DNA from 3 places in the Streptomyces sp. NPDC002044 genome. Region 3 is predicted to be linked to each of the others. Evidence: riboswitches for the same ligand, from Rfam matches in the RefSeq annotation. Region 3 holds a riboswitch; each other region holds the start of a gene.
What was found. A riboswitch is a leader RNA that binds a small molecule or an ion and turns the genes downstream of it on or off. The one in region 3 is predicted to bind cyclic di-AMP.
Positions count from the first base shown of each region.

Region 1: it holds a riboswitch for cyclic di-AMP, as region 3 does, so the genes downstream of both, ABT106_RS28340 (transglycosylase family protein) here and ABT106_RS29995 (M23 family metallopeptidase) in region 3, are expected to answer to the same signal.
Region 2: it holds a riboswitch for cyclic di-AMP, as region 3 does, so the genes downstream of both, ABT106_RS20015 (LysM peptidoglycan-binding domain-containing M23 family metallopeptidase) here and ABT106_RS29995 (M23 family metallopeptidase) in region 3, are expected to answer to the same signal.

Region 1 covers NZ_JBEOXU010000177.1:7,536-9,787, forward strand. The annotation lists gene eno (phosphopyruvate hydratase) at 1-326, opposite strand, end outside; gene ABT106_RS28340 (transglycosylase family protein) at 621-1,352, opposite strand; cyclic di-AMP (ydaO/yuaA leader) riboswitch at 1,356-1,528, opposite strand; gene ABT106_RS28345 (LysM peptidoglycan-binding domain-containing protein) at 1,804-2,252, opposite strand, start outside.
Region 2 covers NZ_JBEOXU010000079.1:1,855-4,106, reverse strand. The annotation lists gene ABT106_RS20020 (tyrosine-protein phosphatase) at 1-282, opposite strand, end outside; cyclic di-AMP (ydaO/yuaA leader) riboswitch at 595-770, shown strand; gene ABT106_RS20015 (LysM peptidoglycan-binding domain-containing M23 family metallopeptidase) at 773-1,783, shown strand; gene ABT106_RS20010 (SGNH/GDSL hydrolase family protein) at 1,946-2,252, shown strand, end outside.
Region 3 covers NZ_JBEOXU010000219.1:699-2,950, reverse strand. The annotation lists gene ABT106_RS30000 (M16 family metallopeptidase) at 1-757, shown strand, start outside; cyclic di-AMP (ydaO/yuaA leader) riboswitch at 942-1,101, shown strand; gene ABT106_RS29995 (M23 family metallopeptidase) at 1,114-1,914, shown strand; gene ABT106_RS29990 (GntR family transcriptional regulator) at 2,085-2,252, shown strand, end outside.

The DNA.
Region 1 (2,252 bases), on a different contig from region 3:
CCGAGGGAGCCCTTGTTGTCGGTGGCGTCCAGGTCGAACATGGCCTGGTCGATCAGCCGCTGCTCGGTGGCGTCGTAGCCGACGAGCTCCGGGCCGATCTGCTCGATGACGGCGAGGACGGCCTTCTCGACACCCTTGCCGAAGTAACGGTTGGGGTCACCGTCACGAAGCTCGATGGCCTCGAATGCACCGGTGGAGGCGCCGGACGGGACGGCAGCACGGCCGGTGCTGCCATCGTCGAGGCCCACCTCGACCTCGACCGTGGGGTTGCCTCGGGAGTCCAGGATTTCCCGGGCTACGACGACGTCGATGGACGGCACGAGCATCTCCTTCTGGGATGTGACGCTGGGTGTGCGGTGGCGTGTCAGGCCGTGGGATGGCCTTGCCGCCTAGAGCCTAACCGGCTCGGGGCATTCGGCCGGACGACCGCCCGGGTCCTGGGACGAAAAAGGGCCCGAATACTCCCGTTCCAGGACATAGGACTCTCGATCGGCACGCCTGCGGCCGCACACACCACCGCCCGGCGCGCGGGGGGATGCGCGCCGGGCGATGGGGACCCTGCGTGGTGCGGCGGGCGAAGCGCGGGGGCTCCTGCGGCGGGTGCCGCGGGGTCAGCTGGATCAGCTGAGCTTGAGCTTCTGGCCCGGGAAGATCAGGTCGGCGTCCGAGACGATGTCCTTGTTGAGCTCGAAGACCTTCTCCCAGCCGCCCTGGACGTCGTTGGCCTCGGCGATGGTGCCCAGCGTGTCGCCGGACTTGACCTCGTACGAGCCGTTTCCGGTCTTCGGGGCCTGGGCCTTCGGCTTGGCGGCCGGAGCCGGGGCCTCGGAGCGCTCGGAGCGCGTCGTCGGGGCCTGGGCGCGCTTGGTCTCCACCTTCGGCGCGGTCTTCTTGGTTTCGGTCTTCTTGGTTTCGGTCTTCTTGGTTTCGGTCTTCTTGGTCTGCTTCGGGGTCTCCGTCGAGCCGCCACCGGTGGAGGAGGAGTTCGACAGGCCCACGCCGCAGGACGGCCAGGCACCCTTGCCCTGGCCCTTGAGGACCTTCTCCGCGATGGCTATCTGCTGCGACTTCGTGGCCTGGTTGGCCTGGGCGGCGTACGTCTTGCCACCGAACGCGGCCCACGTGGAGGACGAGAACTGCAGGCCGCCGTAGTAGCCGTTGCCCGTGTTGATGGCCCAGTTGCCACCGGCCTCGCACTGCGCGACCTTGTCCCACTCGGACGCGGTGGCGGCGCTGGCGGTGCCGGCGGCCATCAGAGGGGCGGCCACGGCCACACCGGCGACACCGGCGAGCGTGACGAGGCGGACAGCCTTGGAACCGCGGCGGTGCTTGCCCTTGCCGGAAAGCAGCATGGAGTTTCTCCTCACCGACGCCTACGAGGTGAGCTGTCGGGTTCGGGCGAGTGAGTTGCCCGGCCGTGCGACCTAGCGCACGTCTTAACCCCTAGCCGGTGGCGTGACCGTCTCTCAACGGCCGCTCCCGGCGCCTACCTTGGTTCCCCCGCTCCTGCCTTCGGCGCTTGCGCGACGACTGTTCCCCCCGTCCGCCGGCAGGATTCGGCGATGCGGTCGAAGGAGCCCGCGGTGGCGGGCGATTCAGAAGGTAGACGGCTCCCTCCCCGATGTTCAACGCGCCGCATCGGGGAGAAACGCCCCTACTTGCGCCCTCCCCGGAAGCGTTTGCGCAGGTGAGGACGGGGTTTGCGCGAGCTCCGGGGCGGGACACGCCAGTTGACCGGAAGAGACACATGTCTCACTTACAGAAAACGGACAATCAATCCTTTAAAGGGTGCCCGAAGTACCCCTATTTCGCGCTTAGATCCAGGTTCTGGCCGGGCTTGATCAGGTCGGCGTCCCCGCCGATGACCTGCTCGTTGGCGGCGTAGAGCGCGTTCCAGCCGCCCTTGAGTCCGTTGGCGTCCGCGATGGCGGTCAGGCTGTCGCCCGACTTCACGGTGTACGAGGGGTCCGACGCGGCGTCAGACGCTCCGGGAGCCTCGAAGGCGGGCGTTCCGCGGTGCTTGCCGCTCCCCTCCGCCGGGAGGGCGGGCGGGACCGACGGGTCGGTGGAGGCGCCCGGGGTCGTCTGCGGCGTCGGGCCGGTGGAAGCGCCGGGGGCCGGGGTCGTGGGCGCGCCCGGGCCGGCCGGGGCCGTCGGGTCGGCCGGCGCGGTGGGGTCCAGGGGGTCCACGGGGGCCGTCGGGGCCACCGGGGCGGTCGGGTCCGCGGGGGTCGTGCCCGGGCCGCCGGGGG
Region 2 (2,252 bases), on a different contig from region 3:
GTTGACGTTCCGGACTCCGGGGAGTTCCACGTCCGGCCCTTCCAGGGCGTGGTCGGCGTCGTTGCGGAAGTCGAAGACGGTGTGGAGACCCAGTGAGATCAGGAACTCTGCGTCGGTTTCGGTGGCATGTGCGAGATGTCCGCTTCGGAAGAGTCGTCCCGGCCTGACCCTCCGTCCGTCCGAAGTCGGCAAGCCGCCCACGTCGCGGAAGTTCCGCACTCCGGTCAGCTCCGGCTCCGGCTGCCGCGCCCCGGCCGGGGCCGGGGGTATCTGCTGGGTCACGTGAACTCCTCCGCGTCGTCGTGGGGTGTCCGAATTACACTACTTGACACCAACTTGCCATATCCGGAGGCGAGATCGGGCGCCTCCCCGTGAGCCAGATCATACGGTGACGGTGCGTGCCTGATCGCGGAGGCCCAATGGCCCAGCCAGACCGGTTGTTGGCAGCCGGGAATGGACGCAGGGTGACGGGACTTCCGTCGATCCCTCATCTCTGTGATTCCGTCAGGTAATTCGCGGCTTGTTCCTTGCGGCCGGACTCGATTACCTTCGCGATCGATCCGGGCGGACCGCCGAATCCTGCCGCCACCCGGAAAACCGCACCCGACTATTCACGCGCGGCAGGAGCGGGGGAACCAGGTAAGCCGCCGTCCCGAGTCTTCATATCGGGACGGCTCGGGGTGAAGCCGTACATGTGCCCCTACGTGTGCGGCCGGACATCTCCAGTCCGAACCCGACAGCTCACCTCGCAGGCGACGGAGAGGAAACCGCCATGCCCGCAAAGGGTAAGCACCGCCGTCCCAAGTCCCTTTCCATCTCCCGCGGTTTCGCCGTCGCGGGCACCGGCGGTGCGGCCCTCGCGCTGCCGCTGCTGGGCGCCGCCGGCGCCCAGGCGGCCGGAGCCCCGGCCGCCGCTCCGGTGACGGCGCCCGCCGTCGCCCCGCAGCTGCCGGTCGCGCTGCAGGCGGCTCCCGCCGCCCCGGCCACCCCCGCGGCGGCCCCGGCCGCCGCTCCGGCCGTGTACACGGTCGTGTCCGGCGACTACCTCTCCAAGATCGCCGCGGAGCGGGACCTGACCGGCGGCTGGGAGCAGCTGTACGCCGACAACCGCGAGGCCGTCGGTACCGACCCCTCGCTGATCCACCCGGGCCTGAAGCTGACGCTCGGCGCGAAGGGCGCGTCGGCCCCGACCGCCTCCGCCCCGGCTCCGGCTCCGGCGGAGAAGCCGGTTCAGAAGAAGCAGAAGCCGGCCGAGGCCCCGGTCTCCGGCAAGGCCGCCGCCGGGGAGCAGGACGCCCCCGCCGCGAAGGCGCAGCCCAAGGCGAAGCAGAAGGCGCGCGGCGCCGAGACCTCCACCGGCGCGACGGCCCCCTCCGGCGCCGGCTTCGTGGCCCCCGTCGGCGGCGGGGTCTCCACCCAGTACAAGGCGAGCGGCGCCATGTGGTCCTCCGGCTACCACACCGGAGTCGACTTCATCGCGAGCTCCGGCACCACCGTCAAGGCCGTCGGCGCGGGCACCGTCGTCTCCGCCGGCTGGGGCGGCTCGTACGGCAACGAGGTCGTCATCCGGCACGCGGACGGCAAGTACTCCCAGTACGGCCACCTCTCCTCGCTGTCCGTCTCGGCCGGCCAGAGCGTGAGCGCCGGCCAGCGCATCGGCCTCTCCGGCTCCACCGGCAACTCCTCCGGCCCGCACCTCCACTTCGAGATCCGCACGGGCCCGTCCTACGGCTCGGACATCAACCCGCTGGCCTACCTCCGCTCGAAGGGCGCCACCGTCTGACGGCATCCGCCGCGGGAGTGACACGCGCGTCAGGCCGGGGCCCGAGAGGGGTCCCGGCCTGACGCGTACTTATTCCTCGTCCTCCGGGTGGTATAGATCACGGTCCGTCAACCCCTGCTTACGTTGGCGTAGGTTGCCCGCCGCGGTGAAGGATGCTGTTTCGTGGCAGCGACGACGACGACACTCAAGACCATCGGCTCGTACGCGGCGATCGGGGACAGCTTCACCGAGGGTGTGGGGGACCCGGGACCGGGGGGATCATTTCTCGGCTGGGCGGACCGGCTCGCCGTGCTCCTGGCCGATCGACGCGACGAGCACGACTTCCGATACGCGAACCTGGCCGTGCGCGGCCGGCTCCTCGACCAGATCGTGGCCGAGCAGGTCCCGCGGGCCAAGGCGCTCGCACCGGACCTCGTGACCTTCTGCGCGGGCGGAAACGACATCATCCGGCCCGGCAGCGACCCCGACC
Region 3 (2,252 bases):
CGCGGTGGTCGTCGGCGACCTGACCGGGATCGACCTGGACGCCGTCCTGGCCGACACCCTGGGCATCTGGACGGGCAACTCCGCCGCGCCCCGGCCCGTACCGCCGGTGACCGCCGACGACACCGGCCGCGTGGTCATCGTGGACCGGCCCGGCGCGGTCCAGACGCAGCTGCTGATCGGCCGCATCGGGCCGGACCGCCACGACCGCGTCTGGGCGCCCCAGGTGCTCGGCACGTACTGCCTGGGCGGCACCCTCACCTCCCGCCTGGACAAGGTGCTGCGCGAGGAGAAGGGGTACACCTACGGCGTGCGCGCCTTCGGGCAGGTGCTGCGTTCCACCGCCGACGGCAAGGGCGCCTCGATGCTGGCCATCAGCGGCTCGGTGGACACCCCGAACACCGGTCCGGCGCTCGAGGACCTCTGGAAGGTGCTGCGCACCCTCGCGGAGGGCGGTCTGACCGACGCCGAACGGGACGTGGCGGTGCAGAACTTGGTGGGCGTGGCCCCGCTGAAGTTCGAGACGGCCGCCTCGGTGGCCGGCACCCTCGCCGACCAGGTCGAGCAGGAGCTGCCGGACGACTACCAGGCGCAGTTGTACGCGCGGCTCGCCGAGACCGGCACCGTGGAGGCCACTTCGGCCGTCGTGAGCGCGTTCCCGGCGAACCGGCTGGTCACGGTGCTGGTGGGCGACGCTTCGCAGATCGAGGAGCCGGTGCGGGCGCTCGGGATCGGCGAGGTCACCGTCGTCACCAACTGACGCTCGGATCAAGGGGCTCTGGCGGCTTGGCCGCCAGAGCCCCTTTTGTCTGTTTAGTGGTGAGGTTGCTCGTATGCGGTGTGGCGTACGCAACAAAACAGCTCGTGTGTTTGGTGATCGGCTGATGATCCGCCTAGCGTCAGCCGTGCTGTTCGTCAGTTGTGCCCGCCGCACCCGCGGCACCGGACAGCGATCGCCGAGTCCCCGTCAGGCGCGAGCCTGGGGAGCCGGGGACCCACATCAGTCCCTGGGGTGAATCGGGCCGCCTCGCAAGAGGAAGCCCGTAGGAGACCTTCCTGCTCCGAACCCGTCAGCTAACCCGGTAGGCGAGAGGGAAGGAAAGGAACAACCTCTTCATGGCGTTTGGCAGTCGTACCGCCGGCTCCGGCAAGCACCGCGGTTCCAGCCGTCTGAGCCGCAAGACCGCCGGCTACGCCGGTATCGCCGCCCTCGCCACCACTGGCGTCGTCGGTTCCCTCGCCGGCCCGGCCTTCGCCGCGGACAACAGCACCGAGCACTCCGTCCCCGACGCCGGGTACAACGCGGTCGTCGTGGGCGACGACCTCGCGGGTGACATCGAGGACCAGGCCGAGTCGCAGCAGCGCGCCGCCGAGCACGCCGCCGCCAAGGCCCAGGCCGAAGCCGACGCCAAGCAGCGCGCCTCCGAGGCCAAGCGCATCGCCGAGGCGAAGGCGAAGGCGGAGCGGGACGCGGCCGAGCGCGCGGCCCGCGAGGCGGAGCGCAAGCGCCTCAACACCTTCGTCGCGCCCGTCAGCGGCGGCATCAGCACCCACTACCACGCCGGTGGCGGCATGTGGTCCTCCGGCAGCCACACCGGCATCGACTTCCGCGCGAGCGAAGGCACCTCGGTCCACGCCGTGGGCGCCGGCACCGTCGTGGAGGCCGGCTGGGGCGGTGCCTACGGCAACAACGTCGTCATCAAGCACAACGACGGCACGTTCACCCAGTACGGGCACATGAACTCGCTGAACGTCTCCGTCGGCCAGCAGGTCACCCCGGGCCAGCAGATCGGCCTGTCGGGCTCCACCGGCAACTCCAGCGGCCCGCACCTGCACTTCGAGGCCCGCACCGGCGCCGACTACGGCTCGGACATCGACCCGGTCTCGTACCTGCGCTCGCACGGCGTCAGCCTCTGACCCGTACGGCCCCCGCTGCACCCGCTTCGCCGAAGACCCCGGCTCGCATCGCGAGCCGGGGTCTTTTGCGAATGTTTCGCTTTTCCGGCCGCTCTCGGAAATTATCGTGTGTTGCAATAGAGTCGCAGCACACTCTGGCACGGCAGTCGGAAATAGGCGGAGGTTCGGTCTTGCGTATTCCTGCGCACGCGGTATGCACGGCAATTCGCGACGACATCGTCTCCGGGGTCTTCGAGCCGGGCAGCAGACTGACCGAAGAGGTCCTGGCCCGCCGGTACGGGGTCTCGCGCGTCCCGGTCCGCGAGGCGCTGCGGACCCTGGAGTCGGAGGGGTTCGTG